DNA from 2 places in the Ornithinibacillus xuwenensis genome. Region 2 is predicted to be linked to the other one. Evidence: predicted binding sites of a transcription regulator. Region 2 holds the regulator's gene; the other holds the start of a gene.

Region 1 (15,969 bases), 340 kb from region 2:
TTTCTTGTTTAGTTTCTGCCGATTTTTCTACAGCAACTTCTTCTTTTGATTCCTGAACAGGAGGTTGGACAGGTGAAGTAGTTGTTACTTCTTTCGGTATATTAACACTAGGAGTCGCTTGAACAGCTACGCTCTCCGATAATTTCTTCATGGATACTTTGGTACCATTTGTTTCGTAAGTGAACTCATTAATGGATGATTGATCTACTAATTTAATTATTTCACGTATTTCTTGTACTTTTAACATGATTAAGCACTCCCTTACCCTAGTTTTTAATATTAGGTACTAATAACTCCTCTTAGTATTTTACGATAAATACAAGCGAAACTTCAACACATAACTTCAAGAAATGAATTTCCCCATACAAATTAAAGCGTTTTCATCACCGTAATTATAACAATCTGACATAGAAATTGCGAGGAAAACAAAAAACATCAAGCCATTAGACTTGATGCTAAAACAATCATCAGCTTTCTGTTGTAGGTTGGAAGCTAACATCAACTACAATTTCGCCGAACTCATCTCGAACTAATTGCATAATGTTTAGAGTCTCTGTTTTTGATAGCTCGTCTACTATCACATTAACATGTACCGTATCACCATCATGACGAACTAACACATCCTGATATTCAGCAGAGGCTAAAATACTTTCTTCTAAAAATGTCTCTTTTGTAGAAACCTCATCTATTTTATCCATTTGCTCCATGGCATCTTTTATCTCTTCAGCTGATGCTGTACTGGAAGCCACAATAGCGTTTAGTCTATCTTTCTTCTTACTTCGTTCATCTTGTAACTCCATCCGTAAGGTAGCAAATACCTCATCACCGCCTTGTGTTACATCAACATTCCCTTCTGCTTCTCCATCCGTCGTTTCACCTGAAGTTTGCTCTGTTTCGTCATCCCCTAGATTTCCGTATGCAAAGTCATTCGGATCTGATGTCATATAATATACACTCAACACAATCATTAGGCTTAGCATTGTTAATAACCATACAGTTTGTTTTTTTAACATTATTTCATCCTCCTTAGTTTTTAGGCATTACAGAGACTCTATGTGTTGGAACATCAAGCACTCTTGACACAGCTTCCACTACCCATTGTTTGACTGTGGCTTTTTCAACACCTTGCGCCACCACGAACACACCTCTAACTTCTGGTTTCTTCGTTTGAACTAAAAGCGGTGTTTCTTGATCGCCTTGTCTTACGATGACGGTTTGTGTTTCCTCCGTATTTTCTTCGATTTGTCTTGTTCCACCGTTTTGGTCAGTTTCTTCTGTGTTTTGCTGTCCCTTGATTAGATTCTTTTCAAATACTTTTACTTTCGTAGAATCTAAATTGACCATAACCTCTACCTCTGAAACGCCATTAATCTTCTCTAACATATCTTCTAATTGCTTCTTATAGCTATCTTCTAACTCACTAACATCGGATGTCGTTGTGGATTCTTGGGAACTAACTTCCTCGGACTTAGATTCCAATTCCATTCTTGGTAATTCTTGTCCCAAATCCTCCTGGGATGAGGTAGAAAATATGTTTCCAACTAAGATTACGAGTAGACTGACTAATCCAATAATAATGATGTAAGCAGTTTTTTTGGATCCGTTTATTTTTTCTTTTAGGAATTCTTGTAATTTATTTATCAAGATGCCCCTCCCTCCCATATAACGGTTAATTTCTTATCTGATAGTTCCCAGATATCACGTAACAAGGATTGCATCCCCTCAAGATCCACATTATCATTTGAGCTTGATTGTTGATTCCTTGAATCAATTACAACATCCTCTACTGCATTCACTGTTCCCTCCCCTGCCTCTGAGTCTCTTAGATAAACAACGACTTCCTCAAGTTTTTCTAATAGCTCCTCGTCCGTGTACGATGCCCCCTCTACATAATGAAACTTGATAGCTGTTATTTCTGCTTGGTATTTGTCCAATAGAGGAGCTTTTGCTATATCTTTCAATTGGACAACCATTTGTTCTTCAATATATGCACCAGTTGTTGATTGTATTTCACTTTTTTGAATTTCGATTAAATTTTCTCCTTCCGATGCCTCTGCATTTTCACTAAAAATACCAGAGAAGGTATTATTTATCGCTTGCTCGACATCGAACTGAAACAGATGAAAGATTGGTTGAAGAAATATTAAAATGAGTACTAATCCAACAACAAATTTGATATATTTCTTCATACTTCCAGCTGGTACTAGTAGATCAATTATTGTGGCTAGTAATATAAACACAATAATCTGCGAAACCCATTGTATAAGTAAATCCATTTCCATCACCCTATCGAAGTAATAGCGTAAGATTACTTGCAGTCACAATAATGACAATTGCTAAGAAAAACATTAAAGAAACCGCTAGTAGACATGCTAAAATATAGACGATATATTTACTGATTGTATTTAAGCTTGTAATAATGGGACCATCGGCAATTGGCTGTAAAATAGCGGCAGCAACCTTATAAATAAGCGCAATAGCAAATATTTTCACTGCAGGAAATAACGCAATAAAGATAATAATCGCTACACCCACTATTCCTACCGCATTCTTTAAAAGCAATGATGCACTTAACACCGTGTCTGCTGCATCTGTGAAAGTTCTTCCAACAACAGGTATAAAATTACCCGTAACAAACTTTGCGGTTTTCATGGCAACTCCATCCTGTATAGCACTGGCTGCACCCTGGACAGATAACACACCAATAAATATGGTTAAAAACACCCCTAAAGTGCCTAAACCAACAGAGCGAAACAAATCTGCAAGGTGGGTAACCTTATGATTATCATTTAAACTACTAACAATAATTAGAATGGCAGACAAAAATAGTAACGGAAGAATAAAATTGGATACTAATATCCCGCTTGCATTAATTAGAAAATAGACGATAGGACTAAAAAAAGAAACAGAAATAACACTTCCAAAGGAGGCCATTAAGCCTAATACTAAGGGAATTAGTGCAATCATAAAGCTACTCATCATACCAATCGCGTCCTTCGCATAGGAAACGGCCAAATAAAAACTATTTAATGCAATAAATATCAGAATAATATAGACGACAAAATAAGCAATTTTACTAACGGTTGTTCGTTCAAAGGCGGTATGCATTGTTTGTAATAAAACTGAAAATAATGTGAGCAGGATCAATGATCCCAGAAGCTTCCCGTTTAATATAATTTCGTGGAGTAAATACTCTAGTCCCCCTGCCAAAGCATTTTTGATAGAGAATTCATCGTTCCCCTTAATAAAATCATAGAGACTCGTTTTCTCTAGCTCTGGTATATAGCCTCCATAATTGTCTACAAGCGTATTCCAATACCCTTGAATGCCATCAAAGGAGATATCCTCTAACAGCATCTCATCTACAGGAGCTTCTGACTGCTCTTCAGCAAAAGCAATTGCTTGTCCACTAAAGATAATGAGTAAAAATAGAAGTAAGATTCGTCTAATATGTTTCATCATGCACTACCTTTGCTCCCTTCCTTAATAAATCTTTTACAGGTTACGTAGAAGGTAAGAAATTTAATATTGCTTCAACGACAGCTGAAATAATTGGGATTGCTAGAAGTAAAATGAATATTTTTCCTGCTAGTTCAATTTTGGAAGCAACAGCACCAAGGCCAGCATCTTTCGTAATACTAGCACCGAGCTCAGTGATATAGGCAATGCCGATTATCTTTAAGATAGTCTCAATATACATTCCGCTAATTGCAGCTTTTTGCCCTAATGATTCAATTAATTTTATGACTGCACCTATTTGATTGATAATTGCTAAAAACAGTGCAATCCCGGTTATAAGTATGATGATAAATGCAAAGGGGCCGCGCATGTCTTTAAGGATGATGTATAATATACTCGCAATGATTCCGAGAGTGACAATTTGAATAATATCCATAAATCCCTACCCTTGGAAAAGAAACACTGACTTAATTTGCTGGAAAAGGTCAGACAATCCGTTGATGACTACAACAAGTACGATAATAAATCCAACCAACGTCACAAATTGCGCAATTTCTTCTTTCCCCATTTGCTTCAGAATCGTATGGATTAATGCAACAATAATTCCAATACCTGCTATTTGAAATAAAATAGATGCATCTGTAACCATAAAGCAGCCCCTTCCTTCTTATATGAGCAATAACACAATAAACAGACCAGTTAAAAAGCCTAGATTCTTTGCCATTTTCCCATACTTTTCCTGATCTTCTCTTGCATCTTGTAATTCCCTCTCCAGATGTTTAATCGTTAGCTGTATATGTTTTTGTTGTTGGTCAAAATCATGCTGGCCCAATGTTCTACCAAACTGTAGGAGGATTTCTTCTTCATTTGTACCTAGGCTAGACTGCTCAATATACAACTGCACACTTTCCTCCCAGGTGATTTCAAAATCGATATAGCTTTCTAGCATTCTTTCTTTTAAAGAATTAAAAAAAGCTGAACATGGCGCTGGTATTTGTTTTGCAATAGAGGCAAAAGCGTCTTGAAGTGGGAGCTGGCTATAAAGGATTTCTGCCTCTAAAACTTGTAGAGCATTGATTAATTGCCTAATATGCTTTGGACGCTTCGTCAGTCTGTTACTCCACTCGAATCCGAGCCATGTTGTCGCGCTGATGAACAGCAGTGCCCCGATCCACTTCATTAGGTAAGCACCTCGATTTCTGATACAGATTTTTTTCATTCTCGTTATATATCTTCTCAATGGTTCCTGGTGATGATTGTCCTTTGAGAAGTATGATTCTCTGAAATACTTTCTTCTCAAGTAAAGGTTTTATAGAAGGTCTTTTCTTTAACTCGTCTAGAGATTGACCATGCATGGTACAAATAATGGTTACACCAGCATTTATAGCATTCGTTAGAGCTTGTACATCTTTTTCTGTGCCAATCTCATCTACTACTAATATTTCAGGAGACATGGAACGTATCATCATCATCATACCTTCTGCTTTTGGACAAGCATCTAAAACATCCGTTCGTTTCCCTAGATTATGTTGTGGAATTCCATTTAGACATGCAGCAATTTCAGAGCGTTCATCTACTACTCCGACCTTCTTAGGCCCTATGTGATTCCATCCAGAAGAAATAATTCGAATGACATCACGAATAAGTGTGGTTTTACCTGATTGAGGAGATCCAACAAACAAGGTATTAACAAACCCATTTTCATAAAGATATGGAATAATTGGATTAGCAACACCAATCTTTTCTTTTGCAATACGTATGTTTAGAAAAGTTATATACTGGATTGCCTTCACCGAACCATTTGTGGTATTTACTTTTCCAGCAATACCAACGCGATGTCCACCTTCAATCGTAATATAGCCCTCTCGAAGCTCATCTTCCATCCGATATAATGAGAATTCACTCAACTGATTGATCATAAAGATGTTGTCCTTTTTATTCGGCCTAACGCTCGAAATCCATTCAATGCCATGATCAAATATAAATTCTAAAGGCTGGTTTAGTCGAACTCGAATCTCCTGAAGCATGTCCCAGCGATTTCCAATTTTTTTAATTACATCTGCTTGAATTTCTACTGGAAACAACCGTAATATCTCCTGCATAGCCTGTCCTCACTTTAGTTATTGTTAAAAATTAATACATAAATTTCTTTCCTGTTAGAGCTGATTACTTTCTATAAGTAAATGTATGTCTAATAGCAGATTTTATGACTAATAGTAGAGGAATAATAGAGCAGAATAAAAAAAGCTCAGTCATGAGTGACTAAGCCCTTATAGCGGTTATTATTAAAATAAAGCAATTTAATAGTTGCGTTTTGTTTTTTTCGTATTACGATCCATACTAGGGTTTGGATTAGTAATTTCACGATTCCTACGCAGTGTTGAAGAATCCAAATTATTATTTAATGCTGCCTCTTCATTTAGTCTTTCTTCTTTGGTCATTCATGTTCCCTCCAACTTCATCTGGTATTTCTAGTTAATTTACCCATGATGATTAGACTAATACAATTTTGGAGTCACAATTAATCGAACAAAAAAAGTGGCCACTAATTAATTCTAATTAATGTCCACTTTTATAATGTTTAAAGATTAAGCTCTGGAAACATATTTTCCATCTGCAGTGTTGATTACTAGCTTATCCCCAGGATTTATGAAGAAAGGTACTTGTACGACTAATCCAGTTTCTACTGTAGCTGGTTTAGAACCACCACTAGCTGTGTCCCCTTTTATTCCTGGTTCTGTTTCCACTACTTCAAGCTCTACGTTATTTGGTAAATCAATCCCAATCATTTCATCGTTATAGGTCATGATCGATACTTCCATATTTTCTTTAATGAACTTCAACTCGTGTTCAATTTGAGCTTCAGTTAGCTCGATTTGTTCATACGTAGCAGTATCCATAAAGGCATGAGAAGCACCTGATGCATATAAGTATTGCATTTTTTTATGTTCAACATGGGCTTTGCCTACTTTTTCACCTGCGCGAAAAGTTTTCTCTTGGATATTTCCATTTTTTAAGTTGCGTAGTTTGGATCTTACAAAAGCGGCACCTTTACCTGGTTTTACGTGTTGGAAGTCCACTACTTGCCATACATCATTATCCATTTCAATCGTTAAACCTGTTTTAAAATCATTTACTGAAATCATACTATTTCCTCCTTAAATAAAAGCGAAACCTACAGCTGTATTAATTCTTTTGGTGACTTCGTTAGACGCTCATTACCATTTTCCGTAACAATAATGTCATCTTCAATTCTACAACCACCGACATTTGGAATATAAATACCCGGTTCAACCGTTACAACCATACCAGGCTCCAGTTTCAACTCACTTCGTGAAGATAATCCTGGACCTTCATGTACCTCTAACCCAATTCCATGGCCAGTAGAATGTCCAAAATATTCACCGTAACCCTGCTCAGTAATATAGTCTCGTGTTAAGGCATCTGCTTCTTTCCCAGTCATTCCTGGCTTAATGCCATCGACGCCTCGTAGTTGAGCTTCCAGTACAGTATCATATATTTTTCTTAATTCCTCGCTTATTTCACCTACTGCAAAGGTACGTGTAATATCGGATACATAACCTTCATAAAGTGCACCATAATCAAGCGTAACTAATTCACCAGCTTGGATCTCTTTAGAAGAAGCAACACCGTGTGGCATAGCAGAGCGAAAACCAGAAGCAACAATAATATCAAAGCTAGATGATGTAGCTCCTTGTCTTCTCATAAAGAATTCAAGTTCGTTTGATATTTCGATTTCTTTTACACCTGGTTTAATATAGCCCTGAATATGTTCGAATGCAGCATCAGCAATGTTAGCAGCCTTCTGTAGTACGGTAAGTTCTTCTGGTGTTTTTATTAAGCGGATTTTTTCCACAATATCACTAGTAGGGACTAATTCAGCATCAAACAAGTTTTGATATTGATCGTATGTAGAATAAGTTACATGATTCTTTTCAAAACCAAGTCGTTTCACTTGTAGTCGTTTTAACTGTGCATGAACCTCCTGCTCAATTAATTGCTTATGTTCAATAACATTAAATTCCTTCGCCTGATCTGTAGCTTGTTCAGTATACCGAAAATCAGTTATAAATATAGCTTCATCAGCACTAATAAGCGCAATTCCAGCAGTTCCTGTAAAACCAGTAACATATCTCCGGTTAATTGGACTGGTAATCAGTAAAGCATCAAGATTTAACGCTTTAAGCGATTCTCTAATTTTACTAAGTTTCATTCTCTTCATCCCTTTCCCATTTCTACTCGATAGCATAGATAGCTAACTGCTTATGCAGGGTCAGAAATTAGTTGACCCACACTGCTTCTCTCTATTTCTTTTGGACCTTATCAGTTTATCATAAATAGACAAATTTGAATATTGATTTTGTTCCTTGACATCTGTGACTATTCTGATGAATCCTTTGCTTTTTCCTTCGAAGTCTTTAAAACAGTATCATGATAATCAAATGAAATTGAATACCCGATGAATGTACCATATAAAATATAAAGACACATTGTTGACACAATCGTCTTCATTTCCATCTCAGCTACACTAGGAATATTTGGAAACATAGGTTGTAAGATAAAGAAAACAATCCCCCAAATTACTAAACCATAAACTACTCCCATCCAAATAGAATATATCTTTTTGAGGATACCGTAGTAAATGATTGCAACGCCAATCGATAATATTCCAATCAAGCTAGTAGATACCAAGTCGGCTAACCAAGTATCTGTCCAAGCAGCTTTTGACCAGGTTCGAATAAGATATGATTTCGCGGATACTTCCGAAAAATTGAAATAATACATGAATATTCCTAATAGACTTGCGATAATTCCTCCAATAAACCCTGTCAATATTGATCTTCCTAAAAATGAGGATGATTCTTCCTGTTTGTTTTGTTCAAGTTTCTTATCTTCCAAAACATCCACCTCCATTTTTAGTATTACCCATTGCTTTAAATGCAATTACAGAAAGTTTTTCCTCAATTGTTTGCCTATTTATTACCTGAAAGTTGAATATTTTACAATGATAAGGTAAGAATTATACTATAGTATGAAAGCTATAATCTATTAATAAAGTTAATTAAGGAAACTGTATGTTGATGTAGAATGGAAGGAAAATGTGAATACATAACATAAGAAAGGAAAGTTCGTCATGAGAAAAAAATCACCAATAGCATACTTCATTTATGGACTGATTGGACTAGCAGCAATTGGGCTAATTTCAACACTATTTACGAATGCAGCCGGCTTCATCTCAAACTTGCTAATAACAGCAATTATTGGGGTAATAATAGTTGGCGTGCTTTATTATTTTGTGCTGGGGGGACGTCATTCTTCTTCCGCAGATTCCAAAAAATATAAGCAAGCGGTAAGACAATCAAAATCCAAGTATTCGCATTATCACAATAGCTCATCTACCAATAGTAGTCAAAACACGCCGAGTACTTTAAAGAAAAAAACGAAAAGGCGCCCATCTCACTTGCGAGTAATTGATGGGAATAAAGCAAAACGGAAAAAACGAGCATCCAATTAAGGTTGCTCGTTTTTTATGTGGACCAGTATTTTAAAAATTTGGCAGCCTCATCTCTTCCACTTTCCATTAGCTTGACCTTCACTTCATCTTCTATCATAAAATTAGTTGTATGAACATTTTTGACGGGAATAAATATGATATTATCTTTTTGAGATTTTGAAATATATCTGGCATCATGTGCTTGCTTCATAGTTGTAAATAAGGCATGTAGCATATCAAGTGCGTTTTTAATCTTTCTTGGGGGAGTATGTTCTGGAGAATCACTTAATTTAACACCAAGTATCGGTCTTATACGTCTACTTGTATCATTTTCAAAAACCCAGATAGGAAAATTACTTAATAATCCGCCATCAACAATGATACTTTTCTCATTTTTATTTCCAATAATCTTTTTAGGCATAAAAAAATATGGAAATCCTGCACTCATTCGGACGGCCTTGGCGATTGGGAATGCACTTGGATCTATTCCATATACTCGTTCTAAATCATCTGGCAGAATGACAAGCTTTCCTAGTGTTAAGTCACTCACAACCACTTTTAAATAGCCTCGTTTTAAATCTCCGAAAGTATAAATACCTTTCTTAGCAAGCTGATGGTAAATCCATTTCTCGAATTTATCACCTCGATAGATTCCCATTTGAAAGTATAAAAAGAACCATTTACTACCTGGAAGAAATTTACTAAGACGAGGTGTATCGAGAAACTCATGAAGATCTAGTTTATTTAATAGACTATTTATTTCAGCTGTCTTGTAGCCTGCTGCTAAAAACGCAGCTAATATTGCTCCAGCGGATGTACCAGCAACTCGTTCAAATTCATAGTTTTTCTTTTGGATACTTTCTAGCGCACCGATAAATGCAAATGCCTTTACTCCACCACCAGAGAAGACAATGTCAATCTTCATTCCTCATCTCCTTATCACTTTTATATTATGTGTAAGCGAGAGTGTATGAAAATAGAACATTGTCCTTCTTAACCTATGCTGTTATTTATTATTTTCCTTTTGAATTTCACGGAGTGCATCTACTCTTTTGGAATCCATTTTAAAATATTTCACTAAGTCTCCTAATCGGTCGATTGAGTTCCAGCTTAAATGATGCTCAATTCCTTCAACATCATTATAGATATTTTCTTGTTCAACACCAATAATCTCTAGGAAATCTTCTAATAGCTCATGACGAAAAACTAAACGTTCTCCAACTTTTTTTCCTTTATCCGTTAAGATAAACCCTCTATATTTTTCGTATAATAAATAATCGTCTTTATCGAGCTTTTGCACCATCTTTGTGACAGAAGATGGATGAACATCTAATGCTTCTGCTATATCCGAAACACGGGCATAGCCTTTTGAATCAATTAAATTATATATAATTTCAATATAATCCTCCATACTAGGTGTAGGCATAATGTCTCCTCGATTCATAGAATATTTTTTATCATAGGCAAAAGTGTTTCTATATTGAGGATACAAGAAAATACGAATATAGACAAGTGTTTACAGGAAGCCCATCGAAATAAGGCGCTTTTTCTCAATTATGAAAGAAGGTCAATCACTGCATCTTCTAGTACACCTTGTTTTACATATCGGATTAATTTTTCACTTTCTGTCTTTACTCGCCCTAAGCCAATCTCCGATAAATTCCAATTATCTTCCCTCGTATTGCGATCATTAGCTGGACAGAGTGTGTAATCAATCCAGTTCGGCATATAAGTCTTAAAGGTCAAATGTAGTCTTCTCATATGATAATGTGTGCTTACCAAGATCAATCGCTCTATTTCATGTAAATTGAATGCTCGATCAAGTACTAACAACGATGCTAGGACATTTTCTTTCGTATGCAATGAGTTATCCTCTATTAATATATCTTGTTCTTTAACACCAAGACGTATCGCTTCTTGCTTCAGCAAAATAGCCTCTGGATCAGATTCCCCTTCCCAAATTACACCACCAGAAAATAATATTTTACTAGCTCTACCTTCTTGATATAATTGTACGGCCTTGGGCAATCGATATTGAACTGCTTTACTGCTCCCAGGAACAAATATGCAGTCTCCACTATGATGGTCATCACTAATCCCACGGAATAATAGCGTCCGCATTTGATCATCAGAGAGGTTTTCTGGTTCTAAGGAAGAAATTAGCATGTGGGCACCTCTTTTCATTTGGTTATTATGACAGGAAGCAAGTTAATTATTACTCTCCAATTCTTGAAGCAGAACTAGGAGCTCTAATAAATCGTCAATCGTATAATTTGTTGCAAAATTTTCATACGCTATATGACGTTTCCAAACACCAATCATACCTATATTGTATGCAGCCTCCACATCATTTACTGGACTGTCGCCTACATAAATTGCTTCAGAAGGTAAAATCTTTAGTTCCTTTAAAGAATGATGAAAAATATCTGGATTCGGTTTTCGAAGCCCTTCCCACTCAGATATTTTAATCAAGTCAAAGTATGCTTTCATACCCAACGCTTCTATTGAATTCATTTGAAATGTTCCAATGCCATTTGTGATGATACCGAGCAGGTAGTTTTTCTGTTTGAGTACCTCTAACAGGTGAAGTAGATTTGGAAATGGAACACAATGATGTTTAAAGTAATCCATGTAGTCTTCAAGTAAAAAATCGCTTGAAAGGTTATTAATTTCTAATTCTAACGTTAATTGTTGATATACCTTGTCCTTCCAAACATAGCCATGATGCTCTAATTCTAAAAATCGTGACATATAAGTTTCTTTCGAGATATGATTAAAATTTGTATGAAATCGCTCATATTGATCCTCAATAAAACGTCTAACGGATTCATCACGATTTAATAAAGTTCCATCAAGATCAAATAAAACAGCTTTAATCATTATGTTACTCCCTTATTGCAATATAGTAATGAACCTCTATATCCCTCATAGCAACCATATAGTACTAAACGGAATCATGATAATTTCTGGTACCCATGAGCACACTTCTACGATAAAATCCCAAATACATTATTGAACATTATTTCGGTGCTGCCTTGATTCGATCTTTTTTCTCCTCATGATTCAAAGTGCCTCTTCCTATTCGATTAAGAATATGAAATAACAATTTATAATTTATTATGGAAGTAATTTTATCACATTTAACCCGACACAATATGGCATTTAAAACAAAAAAGGCTATCAAACCTTTCGTTTGATAACCTTTGTGTAAAGTTTTTTATAGACCGCACTTCAATTGAGCTCCACAGCTCGTGCAAGTATTGCAGCCACCGATATCCTCCACACTACCTTCTCGACATACCGGGCAAGTATCTCCAACCTCTGACCCAATTGTTACATCTGTTGATTTAAGTTCTTGAATGGTATCCATCAATACTACTTTTTTAGGCTCATTACTATCTTCAAACAGTTCTGTTTGTTCAAAGCTATTTTCTTCTGCTTTTAAAGTTAGGACTTGTGAATCACGGCTACCATCTACGTACACCGTACCACCTTTTGCACCACCTCGATACAGTCTTCTGTACACATTTTCCACTTGGTCTACTGTATAGCCTTTTGGTGCATTTACGGTTTTCGAGATGGAACTATCTACCCAACGTTGAATAACGCATTGCGTGTCAGCATGAGCTTCAGGTGATAATTCCATTGCTGTTACAAACCAGTCTGGCAGATTATTGGAATCTGCTTCTGGGTGACTATCTAGATATTCTTGAACAATATCTGCTTTGACTTCAATAAACTTACCCAATCTTCCACTTCTAAAGTAAGAGAATGAGAAATACGGCTCTAATCCTGTACTTACACCAACCATTGTACCAGTACTTCCAGTAGGTGCGACTGTTAGTAGGTGAGAATTACGGATACCGTATTGAAGAACGCCTTCACGGATATCGTCAGGCATCTTCTTCATATAGCCTGTATTAATAAATGCTTGACGTAGATTATTCGTTTCTTCTTTTGTCTCTCCTACCAGAAATGGGAAGCTACCTTTTTCTTTTGCAAGCTCAATAGACTCACGGTAAGCAGTAGTTGCGATTGTTTCAAAGATCTTGTCTACTAATTCATTACCACTTTCGGAACCATATTCAGTTTCACAATAAATTAGTAGATCATGAAGACCCATAACTCCAAGACCAACACGTCGTTCACCTAATGCTTGCTTTTTGTTTTCAGCTAAGAAGTACGGTGTCGCATCAATTACATTGTCCTGCATACGAACCCCAACTCTTACGGTTTCCATTAGTTTTTCAAAGTTTACGGTATTAGAATCCTTATCAGCCATCTCAGCAAGGTTTACTGCGGCTAGGTTACAAACAGAATATGGCGCAAGCGGTTGTTCTCCACATGGGTTGGTAGCAACAACTTGATCTCCATAAGCTTTCGCATTTGTCATGTCATTTGCATTGTCGATAAAGAATATTCCTGGTTCGGCTGAGTATGTTGCACAGATGTTAATTAAATTCCATAACTCACGAGCCTTAATTCGACGATAAACACGAACACCAAATCCCATTTCTTCCCATTTGCGCACGTCACCAACTTGATGCCATTCCTCGTTATATGCTTTCATTTCGGCTTCATTATAATTTTCTACATCAGGGAATCGAAGCTCGTACCACGTATCATTTTCTACAGCTTCCATAAATTCTTTGGTAATACATACCGATATATTTGCTCCCGTTAAGAATTCTGAATTGTGTACGGAGTATGTTCCACCTGTACGTAGTTTTTCTTCTGCTTCCTTTAAAACTGAATTTGGGAATCCGCCTTGGCCAGGAATGTTTTTATAATTTAAAACACCTTGATAAAGATCAGTTTCAGTTTCAGTCAATGGAGAGAATTTAAGCTTTTCCTGTGCTAACTTCTTAATTTGCTCATCTTCTGTATTTTCGATTAGATAACGTAAAATTCTTGGATTTTGCATTTTTGAGATGATGAACTCAATGATGTCCGGATGTGAATCAACCAACATAATCATTTGTGCACCACGTCTTGAACCACCTTGCTCCACTAAATGAGTTAGTTTTGCGATATCGTCCAGCCAGGATACTGAACCAGATGATTTTCCATTTACACCTCTTGCAAGAGCATTACGTGGACGTAAGGTAGAACCGTTCGTTCCAACACCACCACCGCGACTCATGATCTCCATTACTTGCTTTCTATGCTCAGAGATACCCTCACGAGAATCCTTCACATAAGGCATCACATAGCAGTTAAAATACGTCACATCGGTATCCGCACCTGCTCCATACAAAACTCTACCAGCTGGTATGAAGTTTAAGTTTGATAATTCCTTATAAAATTTTTCAAACCAATCCTTTTGAAGAGCTTCGGATGATTCCACACTTGCTAAACCGGTAGCATTTCGCTTCGCAATTTGCTCGTAATAAACCTCTAGTGGTTTATCGATGACATCTAATCCACGCTTTACAAGCCCAGTCTCTGCTTCTTCACCGTCCAAAACAGACGCATATTCTGGTTCAACTTTTACAACCGCTTCGTTGTTATCCCAATTAATCGATTGAATAAACCCAAGACCTCTAGCAGGAAATTTTGGATCAGCTTTTACCGTTAAAACGACAAAATCGCCAACCTTCAGGCTTTTCTTTTCAGTGTCTTTAAACGAATAACGGTCTAGCATGACTAGTCTTGATACACCCTTATGTAGTAGTTTCATATCTGGTGTTATTGGATGAACCTGTGGGAATAGCTTAATATCCTCATTCAGCATTTCCACATTGATGTTCGTACTTGATTCGACAACCGTAGACATTCTATCTCTCCTCATTTGACATATTTCTCATTCTATTAATCTAGAATTATTTAATATAAAGATATCACACCCCAGTTACAAATTACAACATATTGTGTTCGGGTTTTTTAATGTACACTATATATAGTTTAAAATGCATATTACTAAATTTTTGTCAATGAACAAAAAAGAATAAAAATCTAAGGTAATTAATGAATTTTAAAGATAAACTCTTTAAAAACTAATAAAATGAATAAATTTTAAAATTGCAATGACATTACTCATCGTGATAAAGAAATAACTTCTCGACTTTATTCGACATCACTTGGTAATACTTGTCCGAAGAAAAACTTTGAAAAAATACTTGTTTCAGCCTATAATATAAAAGTACAAAAGTGAAAGACGGGGGAATAATTTGATGGAATATATTATATTAGCACTTGTTGTAATTATTGTTATATCGGTATTTAGGTACCTGAGACAACGTAGCTACCTTAAAACAATAACAGAAACACAATTTCGTGAAGGATATCGAAAAGCGCAACTAATTGACGTTAGAGAGCCGCAAGAATTCAAAAACGGGCATGTGCTTGGTGCTAGAAATATTCCAGTTACACAAATGAAGCAGCGCCTAATCGAAATTCGTAAGGATAAACCAGTATATCTTTATTGTCAAAGTGGTGCACGATCTAGTAGAGCTGCACAGCTTCTTCATAAAAAAGGATATCAAGAGATCTACCAATTAAAAGGTGGATTTAAGAAATGGACTGGAAAAGTAAAAAACGGTTTATAAAAGACAGAAAACGCCTACAGGGAATACCCTTAGGCGTTTATTCATGTCTATGATTTGTAATAGCGTAAAATAGGTTTTCTAGCAGCAGTCGTTTCATCCATCCGCTTCACAATCGTATTATGTGGTGCTTCTTGTACCATCTCTGGATTTGATTCTACTTCATCTGCAATTGTTAGCATCGTTTCAATAAATCCATCTAGCGTTTCTTTTGATTCTGTTTCAGTGGGCTCTATCATTAGTGCTTCTTCCACATTTAACGGGAAGTATATGGTTGGTGGATGGTAGTCAAAATCAAGCAGACGTTTTGCGATATCCAATGTACGTACTCCAAGCTTTTTCTGCCTTCTACCAGAAAGAACGAATTCATGCTTACAGTGCTGTGTATATGGCAAATCATAGGCTTTTTCAAGCTTGCGCATCATATAGTTTGCGTTTAATACGGCATAC
Region 2 (15,969 bases):
AAATGGCGCTGGAAAATCTACACTGCTTAAGATTATTGCCACTCTAGAACAAGCTTCTAGTGGCGATGTTGAGCTCTTTGAACAAGGCTATGCCAAAAATCGAAAAGCACTCAGAAAGTATATAGGCTATGTTCCACAGGATATTGCGATTTGGGAGGAGCTCACTGTCGCAGAAAACATGCTATTTTTTGAGAAACTGTCATTTCAATCTAAAAGTAGTGAAGAATTAAAGCAATTATGTCTTGATATGAATCTTCAAAAATGGAATGAGCCTGTAAAAACACTATCTGGTGGGATGAAGAGAAAATTAAATTTAGCAATTACACTAATTCATGAGCCTTCTATTTTATTATTGGATGAACCAACGGTAGGAATTGATTTAAAGTCCAAAAAGGAGATTGGCTCATATTTATTCAAACAAGCAAAAGAGAAGAATCGTATGATAATCTATACCTCACACGACATGGATGAAATTACAGAGTTGTGCGATCGTGCCATCTGCATTGGAGAGGATACCTTCTATCCAGAAATCTTGAAAAATACCGGAAAGGAAATAATTTCACTCTAGTAATTATTGGAGAATATAGTAAAATAGAATAGTGGATAAGGAGCGATTTAACAATGGATATTAAATACTTACAAATGCTCATGCAATACCAAGCAATGTCAATCATGAGTTCAAATAATGGTTCATTATCTAGCTATTCGCCAATGGTAGACATGGCTTTTAAACAAATACTAGAGAGTAAAATGAGTGTTCCCAATACTACTATGACAACAACTAATCAGACTTATTCAAGTTCGTTGCCCTATTCTTATATGAATACAATTAATTCTGGAATTGGACAAGCATCCACAGTAAAGGCATCAACTGATGAATATAATGATTTTATAGTGGAAGCTTCAAGCAAATATGGAGTAGATGAAAAATTAATTCATTCGGTCATCAGAACTGAATCAAATTATAATCAATTTGCTAAAAGCAGCGCTGGTGCTCAAGGCCTAATGCAATTAATGCCTACTACTGCTAGAGGACTCGGCGTTATAAATTCCTATGATGCACAACAAAATATTAATGGTGGTACAAAATATTTGCGCCAAATGCTAGATCGTTACAATGGTAATATTGAAATGGCTTTAGCTGCATACAATGCCGGTCCAGGTAATGTTGATAAATATCAAGGGATACCTCCATTTAAGGAAACTCAAAACTATGTTAAAAAAGTATTACAGAGCTACTTAGCATAAGCCAATCCGTATCGGATTGGCTTTATATGTATGATAAAACGATTTGAACTTCTGTATAGAGTCTTTCATTTATATAAGGTCACAAAAATCCGGATTATCAGATGCTTCACTCGATAAACCGGATTTTTTAAATACGCTACAGGGTTTAGAGTTTTCCTATATAAGATAATTCTTTCGTATCAAGAGAGTCTGTTCCTCCATCTAATATTTTTCGAACATCATTCAGTGTCGTATTTAAATCGACAGATTCTCCTTCTATTCCAGAATATTTCTTTGCTACATAAAATGGTTGGGTTAAATAAGCTTCGAGTCTTTCCCCTCTGTGATATGTTTCTTGCTCAGATGCAGGAAGCTTATCCATTCCTCTCACTGTAACAATCGAACGTAATTCTCGATAGCGACGCAGTAGTTTTCGGGCTCTTTGTTGGGTGAATAGATGGTTTTGGTCTAAGTGTGCCCCTTCCAAAACAGAAGAAGTAGAAACAATCGGATTTACGGCTGGAAAGCTATGTCTAGCTGCGAGGTCTGCATCAAAGTATAATAAAGTTTCTAAAGGTCCATACGGAAGATCTTCGTCTACCACAGCCCCTTTTAAGTCAAGTAAAATTGTAGTCACCGTTTTAATGTTATAACCTTCAAGTCGGTCCTGTAGTTCAAATATTTCTCCGGTTAGTACGTGCGAACGATCAGCTGTAAAAATAATATCTTGCTCTGCTCCAATTGAAAGGATCTTTTCAGAAGCACTTTCAATAGAATGGACAATATGAATGTCCCTAAACTCCGTAACATCCTTTAATTCAGGATGGTCTCCTTGTGGCTGTAATAAAATGATGGCGTAGCCCTCATCCTGAAGTCTATAAAATAATTCACTCAACAAAACTAGTTGCCCCATTCCTGGGCGGGCTACTAAGCCAACCGTTCCTCCCTTTGAAATAGGTGAAAACAAATCCAATGTTTTAATTTTAGTTTCAATCATCTCCACAGACTCCCCTCTTAGTATCAACTCATCTAAACTACATTGAGCAAGTGATGCTAGTGCAACTAAGGTTCGTACTTCGGCACGTTCAATTGGGATTTTCCCTGTACAGAGATTCGAAACAGTGGCAGGACGCAAGCCTATTGATTTAGCCGCACTTGTAAGATTTGGTACTCTTCTACGTAATAACGAAACATTCAATCTTATATTTTCCATAATTATTTCACCCCCTTACTTTATATGGTAATATACATTACTCTTTAAAGCAACAATATATTACTTTAAAGAGTAATTTTAATTACAAATTTATCATTTCTTTCTAATTTATTTCGTATGGAATGATAGTAACTTAGATAAAAGAAGCAAATTTACATAAATACAAATAAAAAATGGTTCCAGGCATCGATTACGGATGAGCGGAACCATTTTTTGGTTATGATAGTTTTTGTTTAAGCTAAGAAAATTTCATTAACCTTTTCACGGTCAAGCTTCTTAATAACCTCAACAATCAGTTTAACAGCATTTTCAAAATCATCACGATGTAAAATTGCTGCATGTGAATGAATATAACGTGTAGCGATTGTAATTGATAACGATGGGACACCATTTGCCGTTAGATGAATAGATCCTGAATCTGTTCCACCACCAGCTATGGATGTATATTGGAAAGGTATATTATTCGCTTCAGCTGTTTGAATAACTAAGTCACGAACACCTTTATGTGAGATCATGGAAGAATCATACAACACAATTTGTGGTCCCTCTCCAATCTTACTATCAGCTTCATGTTCCTTAATTCCTGGTGTATCACCAGCAATCCCTACATCTACCCCAAATCCAATATCTGGTTTAATAGTATGTGCTGACGTTTTCGCTCCACGTAGTCCCACTTCTTCTTGCACCGTGCCAACACCATAAACAATATTCGGATGCTGTTCATTCTTCAATTGCTTCAATACTTCAATCGCAATGGCACAACCAATTCGGTTATCCCAAGCCTTTGCTAGAAGCATCTTTTCATTCTTCATCGGCGTAAATTCAAAATATGGTACAACGGAGTCTCCTGGCCTTACACCAAAATCAGCGGCTTCTTCTTTACTAGAAGCTCCAATATCAATAAACATATCTTTTATATCAACAGGTTTTTTACGTTCTGCAGCGGATAAAATGTGTGGTGGTTTTGAACCAATAACACCAGTAACATCACCTTTAGCTGTAACAATCGTTACGCGCTGAGATAGCATCACTTGGCTCCACCATCCACCGATGGTTTGAAAATAAACAAAGCCTTTATCATCAATTCTAGTTACCATAAAACCAATTTCATCTAGATGACCAGCAACCATAACTTTCGGACCATTCTCATCACCAACTTTTTTAGCAATTAAGCTCCCAATATTATCTGTGAATACTTCATCTGCATAAGGCGTAATGTATCTTTCCATAACATCTCTTGCTTCTTTTTCATTTCCAGAAATCCCTTTTGCATCTGTTAGATCCTTCAGCATGGACAATGTTTCATCTAATTTAGCCATATGTATACCTCCCAAAATTATTTCTTTATTTAGTATAACGCGAAATTTAAAATAAGGATATTAATACCCTTGATTTTGTCGTTCATAATTTACTTCATTCTTTTTTATATATGCCTGTCTTACATCTGCTTCTTGGAAGCCTAGCTTTAGTCCTAATTCTAAATAGCTTTGAAATAAGCGGTTATAGTTTGGCTGAATTGGTTGATTTTTAAACACAACACCGTTTTCAAATACCGTATTAAAGAGTTCTGTTTCCAATTTATTCGACTGCTTAACTGTTTCTGCCTCAAATCTAAGTCCCTTTTCAATACCTAAGGATAAGATAAAATGAATACCATCTACAAATTCTTCTAATATAGTCTGGGAATCGCCTCGTTTCTTATTACTCCAAAATTTAAAGCATCTAGTTTCATTTGCTAGCTCTCCTAGTTCTACTAATAAGGCTAGATATTTATCCTCAAATAAGTCCTTTTCCGATAGATTATGATTTTCTTCAATATATGTATCCAGTTGTTTCTGCATGGAAAATAGTGATTTCCAGTCCATATCATTACCTCTTTTCGTTTTTTATAAAATTTTTCATAAAAATTATGAAACCTTGTATCATACTAATACGTATTGGATGATAATAACAAAATACCAGGGAGACGATGGTAGTGATTGTAATCTTATTTCGCATCCTTATCATTGCTGCAGTACTATTGCTTACGTATTCTATTATACAATACTTTCGCAATCCTCAAAGACTCTTGCAGCATGCAAAGGATTCAAGTGGCTTCTATTTTATTGATGAGCCCAGTAATAGCAAGAAAAATATTCAATTTGTTTATAAAGGATGTCAATTTGTCGGTGAAAAATATGTAGGTACTACAGATAACTCATTTGAGATTATCGATATTCACGTTACGGTAGTCAATTCATTAGAACTACAAGGATTGTCAAGGGATGATATCTATTTCTTAGAAAAGGAACTATTAATCAGGTATCCACATGCCAAAATTAACTGGAAGCATCCAATTAATAAGTTATTGTTAACCCATACGTAAAAAAGCTCATCTATGGTATACATAGATGAGCTTCTTTACGTACTCGTTTGGAAAAAGTCTTCCCACTTAATAATAATTTCTTTCCGTCGTAGTGAATATATCAATAGAAGTAAAGCCGTTAATGAAAAGAGGATGTGTATTGGGGATAAGCTGGATAGCCATTGACCGATTGACGTATAAACAATTGCTAGAGGTATATTGGTTAACAGCGACGATTTTGTATATTCTTTAAAGCTCGATGTAATCTCCATTAAACAAATCGATAATAAGTGAAAATGTATAAAAGGAATAAGCCTTAAAAGCGTTATTTGCGTAGTGGTTAACTCAGTATGCCGTCCAATTAACTTTTGTTTCATACGGGTAAAGCGTTCAAATGTTTTTGGCAACCATCGGATGACAAAATAAAATATTATGCTTGATAACGTAATTCCAATAATCGAATAGATAGTACCTGCAAATACACCAAAAATGATCCCTCCGGATACACAAATAAATACTACTGGCAAAAAGAATAATGGCCGGAGCAAATGAACACTAATAAATAATAATGGTGCAAAGAATCCTCCCGTCTGAATGAATGCCATTATATAGTTCCCAAAGAGCTCCATAAGCTGCCTCCTTCTAATTGCAGATATTTCAAGAGCCATTTATCTTAGTAACTACACTTTTTTGTTTCGTCCTTAAAATGTATATGACAAGAGACGAGCTATTATGACATGAAAAAATATCCAATTAAAGCAGCGTGAATTAGGATTAATAATGGCATGCCAATTCGAAAAGATTGGTGTTTTGTTTTATGCCGAAAGACTTTCATACCAAAATAGGAACCGATGGCCCCACCTAAAATCGCCACTCCCCATAACGTACGCTCTGGTATGCGCCATTTATTACGCTCAGCTTTTCTCTTATCAATTCCCATTAACGCAAAGCCTAGCAAATTTGCAAAGCCTATGTAAAATAGTAACTCCATTAAACCGTTCAATTGACAACTACCTCTTCTCTTCATGAAAATAACCAAATCAGCTGAACTGATTTGGTTATAAATAATTAGTTATTTAATGCAGCTTTAGCTTTATCAGCTAATTGTGCAAAAGCTTGTTCATCATTAATAGCAAGATCTGACAACATTTTACGGTTGATTTCAATACCTGCTAATTTCAAACCATGCATTAATTTATTATATGAAAGATCATTTATACGAGCTGCAGCATTAATACGTGCGATCCAAAGCTTACGGAATTCACGTTTTTTCTGTTTACGGTCACGATATGCATACTGACCTGATTTCATTACTTGTTGTTTTGCAGTTTTAAATAACGTTCTCTTCGAACCATAATAACCTTTAGCTAACTTAAGTACGCGTTTACGACGTGCGCGCGTAACTGTTCCACCTTTAACACGTGGCATAATAATTCCCTCCTAATACAAATCCAATTGTATATCCATTTAGTTTTAGAATGTTGTGTAAAAATAGCTAATCCCGCAATGTCACTATTATTTAGGAAGCATTGCTTTGATGCGCTTGTAATCTCCAGAAGATACTAGAGTACCTTTACGTAATTTACGTTTTTGCTTTTGAGATTTATGTGCGAACATATGGCTTGTGAAAGCATGTGATCTTTTTACTTTTCCAGAACCAGTTCTCTTAAAACGTTTTTGAGAACCTTTGTGGGTTTTCATTTTTGGCATGTTGATTTCCTCCTCGAATGCTCAATCGTTTATTATTTTTTCGGAGTACCTATCAATCAATGGGGAAAACTCCCCAGCTGATTGAAGATTCACTTTATTTTTCAGTAATTGGAGCAAGCATCATAAACATGTTACGACCTTCCATCTTCGGTTTAGATTCAACAGTTGCAATATCTTTTACTTCTTTAGCAAAGCGATCTAATACCTCTTGGCCAAGCTCCTTGTGTGTAATTGCGCGTCCACGGAAACGGACTGCAGCCTTTACCTTGTCGCCTTTTTCTAAGAATTTACGAGCATTTTTTAATTTCGTATTAAAATCATGATCGCCAATTCCAGGTGTAAAGCGAACTTCTTTTACGTTAATAACTTTTTGATTTTTACGAGCTTCTTTTTCTTTCTTTTGTTGCTCGTAACGGTACTTACCATAGTTCATGATTCTACATACAGGCGGTTTTGCGTTTGGAGCAACTAAAACTAAATCTAAGTTTTGTTTTTGTGCTAATTCCAATGCCTCTTGACGTGATTTCACACCAAGCTGATCACCATTTGAATCAATCAGTCGTACTTCTTTCGCACGAATTTTTTCATTAACGTTCATATCTTTGCTAATAGCCAGCCACCTCCAAATAATTTTTGGGTCTGATCCATCATTGACAAGTTCATATCAAACAAAAAATGCGGGCACATAAATGCACCCACACGTCTTTAGTCTTCAAATAAAGATGTTTAACCAGCCAACTGCTCATGCGTTGATCAGGTGAGAAGCGGGTGCTTCTACTTGTCTTAAGATCATTCAATTTTATTCAACTTTTATACAATAGCATACAATTGAATAAAGTGTCAACCCTTTTTACATCTTTAGTATACACTACTTATCCTATTTTGAAAAGCCTAGTATACCATTAGAGCTTACTTCTTTTTACGTAATACTTTAGAATCAACTTCTTCTTTTATCATTTTTTCAAAGTCTTCATAAGCGATTGTTTCGGAGTTTTGTTCGCCATATCTTCTTACATTAACAGCATTATCTGCAATTTCATTATCCCCAACGACAAGCGCAAACGGGATTTTCTCAGTTTGTGCTTCTCTTATCTTATAGCCAATCTTCTCATCACGTTCGTCCACTTGTACACGAATTCCTTGCAGTTGCAACTTCTCAGCAACAGATTTCGCATAATCCAAATGAACTTGTGGTGATACCGGAATAACCTTAGCCTGAACTGGTGCCAGCCAAGTAGGAAAAGCTCCCTTATATTCTTCCAATAAGAATGCAACAAATCGTTCCATTGTTGAAACAACACCTCGGTGAATGACAACAGGGCGATGCTCTTTACCATCTTCCCCGATGTAAGAAAGCTCAAACCGTTCTGGAAGAAGCACATCAATTTGGACAGTCGATAATGTTTCATCTTTACCTAAAGCAGTCTTAACCTGAACGTCTAATTTTGGACCGTAGAATGCAGCCTCACCTTCTGCTTCAAAATACTCTACGTTCATTTCTTCCATTGTTTCTTTTAAGATACCCTGTGTTCTTTCCCACATTTCATCATCATCAATATACTTTTCTTTGTCCTCAGGATCCCGATAGGATAAGCGGAAATAATAATCCTCAATACCAAAATCTTTGTACACATGTTGAATTAATTCCACAACTCGAATAAATTCTTCCTTCAATTGATCTGGACGTGCAAAAATATGGGCATCATTTAATGTCATAGCTCTAACACGCTGTAATCCTGCTAGTGCACCAGACATTTCATATCGATGCATCGTTCCTAGCTCCGCAATACGAACTGGAAGATTACGGTAGCTCCATAATTGATTTTTAAATACCATCATGTGATGTGGACAGTTCATTGGTCGAAGTACTAATTCCTCATTATCCATTTCCATTACAGGAAACATATCTTCCTGATAGTGATCCCAGTGTCCACTAGTTTTATATAAATCAACATTAGCTAGTACTGGTGTATACACATGGTTATAACCTAGACGTTCCTCTATATCTACAATATAACGTTCAATTTGGCGGCGAATCGTTGCACCCTTCGGTAACCATAGCGGTAATCCTTGACCAACCTTTTGATTGATTGTAAAGATATCGAGTTCTTTTCCTAGCTTGCGGTGATCGCGTTCTTTACGCTCTTCAAGAATTTGTAGATATTCTTCAACCTGAGCCGGCTTTTCAAAAGCAGTTCCATAAATCCGCTGTAGCTGTTTGTTGTTACTATCACCACGCCAATAAGCACCTGATATACTTAGTAATTTAAAAGCCTTTAGCTTACTTGTTGATGGCACATGGACGCCACGGCATAAATCGAAGAATTCTCCTTGTTTATAAATCGTAACCTGTTCGTTTTCAGGAATTGCATCGATTAATTCAAGCTTTAAATCATCACCGATTTCATCAAACATTTTCTTGGCTTGGTCCCGTGAAACTTCCACTCGTTCAATTTGTAAATTTTCATCTACAATCCGCTTCATTTCTTTTTCAATCTTCGGAAGGTCTTCTGGCGTGATTTTTTCTTCCATATCAAAATCATAGTAAAAACCTTCCTCGATAACAGGGCCAACACCAAATTTAACATCTTTATATAGGCGCTTTATCGCTTGGGCCATTAAATGTGCAGTTGAGTGACGTGCAACCTCAATACCTTCTTGATTCTTATAGGTAATGATTTCAATTGCTCCACCATGATCTAATTCACGCTTTAAGTCATATTGCTTTCCATCTAATTTAATCGCTAAAGCTTGCTTTCTAAGACCAGGAGAAATTGATCCTGCTATATCTTCTCCAGTTGTTCCTTGTGGAAATTGTTTACTTGCTCCATCTGGAAATACAATTGTGATTTCTGCCATTTGTTACACTCCTTTATCCATATTATAAAACATTAAAAAACGCCCACCCCTCTGCAAATATGCAAAGGGACGAGCGTTTGTCACGTGGTTCCACCCTATTTCCCGTAAAACAATTACGGCTTTAAATCTTTAACGCAGATATACGCTGCCATCTACTAGATTTCAAAAGCAGAGTTCAAAGGTGGTAATCATTTGGCTGCCTGAGGAAGCTTTCAGCCGATGGCTTCCCTCTCTTGCCAGAACAGTTGTCAAATGACCTTGTCCTTATCTTTACTGATTTAAACTATAAATGAATATAAAACAAATTATAACGCTAGTCGTTTTGATAATCAAGTCCTATTCGTCATTTTTTAAATAATATGGAAAAGGAAATTTATTATATGGTTCGAAATCAACTCTCTCCTGAAAAACATTTATGACTGTTAATGTTTTTGGTTCTGAAGGATGATCACCATAAATCTTAATCTTCTTTGGCGCCATTGAAACTAAAGGGGCTAGATTAAGTTCATCGTCATCGAGTCCTACAATGTATAAAGGCTCCTTCTGCATAATCATCCTTAATTCCATTCTTGTAAAACGTTTCCCATTTGCTTTAAAGAATGCAAATGGATTACCTTGTACTATATGAACTACATTGTAGCTCGGTTCTTTCTTCGCAATATATTCTCGTAACATATTAACAAATTCCTGATGGTCTTCCTCACGTTTAAATTCATCGATAGCTAAACCAACCATATTAACAAGATGGTCCTTAAACACCTTTAATCGAAAATTCACGATTGAATCAAAATGAATAGTCGTCGTATTTTTTACATTGGACACAAATAAGGAATATAGAAGCTGCATTGGATCATCCTTTTGCTTTCTTACTTGAATACTCTCATCATCTTCTCCTGCTAATATCCAATGCGTTATCTCTAGAATTTTTTCAATTTCATCTCGATCCGTATAATAATAAAATTCTTCTATGATACTTTGAATCATCGAGGATAATCGATGATCTACAAATACATCCACCATAGATTTTACGATGGAATCGACTAGTAAGTTATCCGCTTGATTAAACTCTATTTGTAAATGATTCCCCCAATCTTCACTTGTTTTCCAGTGCAATTCAATTTTTTTGTTATAAACAAATAATTGTTCACAGAAGCTAATCACTTCTTTATTCGAAGAAAAATAAACATCCAGCAACCAACATCACCCTCATCCAAACCAAACTGTTACATTATATGGACATAGTATGTAAAAAATGTATAATCCATTAAAACTAGTAACTTTAGTAAAGGAATAGTGTGTGAATTAGTACCATTAAAAAAGCCAATAAAAGATAATCTTTTACTGGCTTTATCATTATTTTCTTCGGTTATCAGCAATAATAGGTACTTCTGAACTCACTTGTCTTATTCGTTCTAATATTCTACCTGCTTTAACCTCCTCAATATCACCTCGAGTAGATTTTGCTAGCTGTTCCTCTAGCTGTTTCATACTATAATTGGAAGTGAAAAATACAGGCAATCTCTCCATCATGCGATATTGTAATATAGTGCCAAGAACTTCATCACGGAACCATGCTGATTGCGTTTCAGCTCCAATATCATCAAGCATTAAGACATCTGCTTTTTTGAAGTACTCTATCTTCTCATTAATAGAGTCATCTTTAATAGAGGATTTAATTTCTCTAACAAATTCAGGCATGTAAATTAACATGGATGAGATGTCATACTCTTTCAATGCATTTGCAACGGCACCTAGAAAATAGGTCTTTCCGACACCAAATGGACCATAAAAATAAAGGCCTTTTTGAGGTGTTCCATCTTTTACTTGTCCTAGAAAAGACAGAATTTCCCGGATTGCCTGACTTCTCTTTGGATCATTATCAATTCCATCTATTGTTGCTTCAAGAATTTCTTTTGGCATATATAAGCTCTGGATAAGCGTTTGTTGCTGTTGTTCTTTTTCATACATAATACGACTATGACATTTTTCATAACTTAAATGAATTTCGTTATTTTCAACCCGAAGTATCGGTGAATAACCTGGAATCATATTTTGGCAAGAACCAAATGAAGAACAATGATTACATTGTTTGGATTGTGATTTATACTCATATAGCTTAATTAGGCTTTTCTCAATTTCACGCTGTGATAAACTAGGGTGCAACGATAAGAATTCTTTAATCTCTGAATCGTTTAACACTTCATTTTTAATCTTGTTATAGTTATCTTTAAAGTTTTCATTCTTTTCCATCCACTTTTTAAGTGTAGATTGTACTGGTTTCATCTCTAAATCATCCTTGAAAATGATTATTTTTTATTACTACTCGCATATTGCTTCAGTAGATTTTCGATTTCTGCTTTTTCTTTTTCCAGATCAACTGATGATTCGGATTGTTTTGCAGTCGGTGTTTGCTTACGATCCTTAAACCAATCTGGAATAACCTCTGTTGATGTTCGCTTTTTATAATACTTACTCGTTGTTTGTTTCTCCGTAGAGCTACGATAACGCTCTTTCTCTTGCTTTGCAAACATCATGGCTTCTCTTGCTGTTTTTAAATTTGCTCGAGACCAGTGACTAGCAATCTTTTCTAGATAAGCTTTTGATAACTTCATATTCGATTGCAGTAACACGTAATGAATTAATACATTCATAACTGGAGATGGGAGTCCCTGTGTCGTCATAATCTCACGAATCACCTTCAAATCTTGTTCAGAAGCATGATTACCGCTTGATAAGTCTTCTAATAATTGCTTAGGTGAAATGTTCTCTAACTCCCGAATGAGTTGTTCCTCTTTTGTTTGTGGGGCAGAATTATCTACCGGTGCTGCCTTGGTAGGTGTTTTAGGTACTAATTGGATTGTTGCTTGTTTTTTTGATGTCTTAAATGCATCATGACATGCTTCCTTAAATTCTTCTACATCTAGATAATTCTCATCCGTTAACGCCCACAACACGCATTTTTCAAGTTCATATTGTGCTAAGCCATATAGTTGTAGCATTTGTGTCATAACTCGTTTGTTCTCAGCGGTTAGCACTCGTTTATAAGGTATCATACGTGACTTTAACATTTGTTCAAGCCATAAAAAGTCAATAGCTTCAAGCTCTGGACCAGTATTTTCAGTTGTCTGGTCTAATGATTGAACACCCATTTCTGGAATAATCGTGTCAAATACATCACTAAATGATGCCGTAACATTTTGCCCTATAGGATGCGCATTAGCCATTCGATCTACATATGCTGAACGAATCATATTGAACTTTGCTTTGCCGATATGATGCGATAGGAGCTGCGTTAGCATGGCATCCTGAAAGAAAGCATGAGGTGAGAATGGGCATTGAAGCGCATAATGGTAAATCGTTTTTTCCGACGTTTCATGTTCAAAGGTTTTTAATAGACCTATTCCCTCCAGCTTAAGTCTTGCTTCATAAATTTCGTCAAGCGGGATATTTAAATAATTCATTAAAGTATGATGGGTTTGGATTGTAGATTCTTCTCGTTGGAACTCTATTTCATGTAGTAAAGTTTGATATAACATAATTGCTTTTATTCCGAGTAAAGGTTGGTAAAGATGGGTTAATGCTTTCGTATAGTCAACTGGTAGATTGCCATTTAAGGCAACACTATAGCCATCTACTGGTAATATCTTTCCGATGTAGTTCAACTTAACCCTTCCTTCCTTGTACGTATCATCAAGATTTATTTCGTTCTGATTGCATTAAATCTTTTAATTCATCTAAGAAAACGTTTATGTCTTTAAATTGACGATATACCGAAGCAAAACGCACATATGCTACGTCATCCACTTTAGATAAACGTTCCATGACCATTTCCCCTATTTCCTTGCTATCAATTTCGGAAGCGCCTGTATTACGTAACTCTTTCTCAACATCCACTGCAATGGATTCTATTTTTTCAATCGAAACAGGTCTTTTCTCACATGCTTTAATTAATCCTCGAATTAGTTTTTCACGGCTATATTCTTGCCTTGCACCGTCTTTTTTCACAACAATAAGTGGTACTTCCTCTATCCGTTCAAACGTCGTAAAACGATGTCCGCACTTTTCACATTCACGTCTTCTCCGAATAGAGCGTCCCTCTTCAATTGGTCTTGAATCTAAAACTTTCGTATTTTTATATTGACAATTTGAACATCTCATCTGTTAAACTCCATTCACCTGGCAACTATTAATGATTCTTTTCAATAAGTTGCAGCTCTTTATTTATGACGGCATATAGCTGCTTTATTAGCTTTGCACTATATCCGAAATCAAAAGGAAGTGTCGATTCAGTCGTAACCGTAAAATCAATTGCAGTTTGATATGGTCGTACCATAATAACTGTTGCAATTACAAAGGCCTTTTTCCCTTTCACGACATTAAAGCTAATTTCCCCATGATCGACAGATATTGAATTAACGCTATAATGATTAGAACGATTTATTATTTCTTCTAGCTTTGCTAATCCTTTGTCTTTTGTTGTTTTATAATAATGTGTTTGAAGTTCTTTATCCCAGTGATTTTCATTCGTTTCTGATTGATTATTAAGAATCCTAGATATTTTTTTACCAACAGACATTTCATCCAACTCCCATTTTCATACAGATCCGATATACATATAACTCTATTTATTTTAACATGTTTTATAAAATTACCCTAGTATAAATTTGCTAGAAGCTAGTGTATCGAAAAGAAGAAGATAATAGTATCTTTTCCGGTAAGTTGCAATAGGTTTCACCTACTCCATACTAAAAAGGATTGAGCATGTTGAACGATGCTCAATCCTTTATCTAAATCTATGATAATTTATACAGATACTTTTTTCTCCGCTAGAAAAGTCCCGACGTATTTAACTAAATCAATTACTCTTGTAGAATAACCCCACTCGTTATCATACCATGCCAGTACCTTAATTTTTCTATCACCCATAACCATTGTGGATAACCCATCAATGATTGCTGAGTATTCCGATGTTGTATAATCAATTGAAACTAGTGGTTCCTCACTATATTGAATGATTCCTGCCATCCGACCATTGGCAGCTTCCTGAAATGCACGATTAACAATTTCTTCCGTAACAGGCTCTTCAACATCAATTACTAAGTCAACTAATGATACATTAGGTGTAGGAACTCGTAATGCCATTCCATGTAATTTTCCATTCAAGTGTGGTAATACTTCCCCTAATGCTTTTGCTGCGCCTGTTGAGGTTGGTATTATTGATTGCGTACATCCCCTTGCGCGTCGTAAATCTTTATGTGGGTTATCTAAATTCTTTTGATCATTTGTAAAAGCATGAACAGTTGTCATAAGCCCATTTTTAATGTTGAAATTATCATCTAATACTTTTACAACTGGTGCTAAACAGTTTGTCGTACACGATGCATTTGAGATTACATCATCAATTTCTTCATCATACGTATCATGATTGACTCCCATGACAATGGTTCGATCAACTTGTTTTCCAGGTGCAGTAATAACAACCTTTTTTGCTCCGGCAATTAAATGTAATCCAGCATCTGCTTTTGTTTTAAACTTTCCAGTAGCATCAATGACAACATCGATCGCTAAACGATTCCATGGCAATTTGTCAGGCTCTCTAAAGTTTACAAGTTCAATTCGCTGTCCATTTACTTCTAAAGCGTCTTGAAGCGCTTTCACATCTCCGTTGAAAATTCCATGAACACTATCATATTTAATAAGGTGTGCTAATGTTTCTGGAGGATAACTTGCGTTGATTGCAACAACCTCTAAATGATGATCATTAATTGCTTGCCTAAAGACCATTCTTCCAATTCGTCCAAATCCACTAATGGCAATTCGAGTTTTACTCATCATAAGTCCTCCTAAATGTGATATACTAATTATCCATTATTTGAATAAAGTATAACATATTAATAAAATAAAAGGAATTATAATCACAAAAAAACTCAAAGGATAATCCTTTGAGTTTTGATTGCTAGAATACATTCCATTCACGAAGTATTTCTTTTAATTGTTCAAATGATTCATCTTGGGTCCCATTGTTATCAATCACTGCATTAGCAAGCTTTGTTTTCTCTTTAACAGGTATTTGTGAATTAATTCGTTCCAACGCGTCTTCAGCCCTAGATTCATCTCTGGCCATTAAACGATGTAACTGAACCGATTCATCAACATATACCACTAACACTTTATCTACCAAATGTGTTAATTTACTTTCAAATAACAGTGGAATATCCATCACAATGCAATTTTCTCCCTGCACTATTAATGCTTCTTTTTGTTCTAGCATCCGATTACGGACAGCTGGGTGAACGATTGCATTCAACCTTTGACGTTTCTCATCATTGGAGAAGATAATAGATCCTAATTTTTTACGGTCAAGCGTGTTATCAGGAAATAATACCTCCCTACCAAACTCCTTGACAATTTCCTGATATGCTTTTTCATTAGGCTCAACAACTTCTCTAGCTATTTTGTCAGCATCAATAACGGGAATGTTTAGTGTATGAAACATTGCCGATACCGTGCTTTTCCCACTCGCAATACTACCTGTCAACCCGATTACTAACGCCATAATTGTCCCCCTTATAGCTTCTGGCAGTTAAGACAAATATGTGTACCACGACCGCCAACC

What was found. The regulator NrdR, encoded in region 2, represses ribonucleotide reductase genes. The targets are predictions, from matches to a motif close to AACACNATATATNGTGTT.
Region 1: a site for NrdR is predicted at 14,832-14,849, ahead of ABC228_RS02320 (vitamin B12-dependent ribonucleotide reductase). Genes of this name have one in related genera too.

The regions. Positions count from the first base shown of each region.
Region 1 is NZ_JBDIML010000001.1:383,478-399,446, reverse strand. It holds gene accB (acetyl-CoA carboxylase biotin carboxyl carrier protein) at 1-247, opposite strand, end outside; gene ABC228_RS02405 (SpoIIIAH-like family protein) at 468-1,013, opposite strand; gene spoIIIAG (stage III sporulation protein AG) at 1,027-1,644, opposite strand; gene spoIIIAF (stage III sporulation protein AF) at 1,641-2,276, opposite strand; gene spoIIIAE (stage III sporulation protein AE) at 2,287-3,459, opposite strand; gene spoIIIAD (stage III sporulation protein AD) at 3,503-3,895, opposite strand; gene spoIIIAC (stage III sporulation protein AC) at 3,902-4,108, opposite strand; gene spoIIIAB (stage III sporulation protein SpoIIIAB) at 4,127-4,639, opposite strand; gene spoIIIAA (stage III sporulation protein AA) at 4,575-5,561, opposite strand; gene ABC228_RS02365 (hypothetical protein) at 5,760-5,900, opposite strand; gene efp (elongation factor P) at 6,048-6,605, opposite strand; gene ABC228_RS02355 (M24 family metallopeptidase) at 6,635-7,693, opposite strand; gene ABC228_RS02350 (YqhR family membrane protein) at 7,861-8,379, opposite strand; gene ABC228_RS02345 (SA1362 family protein) at 8,615-8,995, shown strand; gene ABC228_RS02340 (patatin-like phospholipase family protein) at 9,009-9,899, opposite strand; gene mntR (transcriptional regulator MntR) at 9,981-10,400, opposite strand; gene ABC228_RS02330 (YdcF family protein) at 10,529-11,140, opposite strand; gene ABC228_RS02325 (HAD family hydrolase) at 11,183-11,854, opposite strand; gene ABC228_RS02320 (vitamin B12-dependent ribonucleotide reductase) at 12,192-14,750, opposite strand; gene ABC228_RS02315 (rhodanese-like domain-containing protein) at 15,148-15,522, shown strand; gene gcvPB (aminomethyl-transferring glycine dehydrogenase subunit GcvPB) at 15,570-15,969, opposite strand, start outside.
Region 2 is NZ_JBDIML010000001.1:38,615-54,583, reverse strand. It holds gene ABC228_RS00280 (ABC transporter ATP-binding protein) at 1-568, shown strand, start outside; gene ABC228_RS00275 (lytic transglycosylase domain-containing protein) at 622-1,248, shown strand; gene ABC228_RS00270 (ATP synthase beta subunit C-terminal domain-containing protein) at 1,394-2,440, opposite strand; gene ABC228_RS00265 (M42 family metallopeptidase) at 2,674-3,759, opposite strand; gene ABC228_RS00260 (dUTP diphosphatase) at 3,820-4,305, opposite strand; gene ABC228_RS00255 (sigma-w pathway protein ysdB) at 4,416-4,805, shown strand; gene ABC228_RS00250 (TVP38/TMEM64 family protein) at 4,841-5,413, opposite strand; gene ABC228_RS00245 (DUF1294 domain-containing protein) at 5,515-5,787, opposite strand; gene rplT (50S ribosomal protein L20) at 5,853-6,212, opposite strand; gene rpmI (50S ribosomal protein L35) at 6,300-6,494, opposite strand; gene infC (translation initiation factor IF-3) at 6,589-7,092, opposite strand; ribosomal protein L20 leader region at 7,158-7,280, opposite strand; gene thrS (threonine--tRNA ligase) at 7,404-9,353, opposite strand; T-box leader at 9,416-9,633, opposite strand; gene ytxC (putative sporulation protein YtxC) at 9,690-10,547, opposite strand; gene dnaI (primosomal protein DnaI) at 10,707-11,636, opposite strand; gene ABC228_RS00210 (replication initiation and membrane attachment family protein) at 11,660-13,015, opposite strand; gene nrdR (transcriptional regulator NrdR) at 13,044-13,511, opposite strand; gene ABC228_RS00200 (cytosolic protein) at 13,540-13,929, opposite strand; gene ABC228_RS00195 (glyceraldehyde-3-phosphate dehydrogenase) at 14,157-15,185, opposite strand; gene coaE (dephospho-CoA kinase) at 15,310-15,909, opposite strand; gene mutM (DNA-formamidopyrimidine glycosylase) at 15,921-15,969, opposite strand, start outside.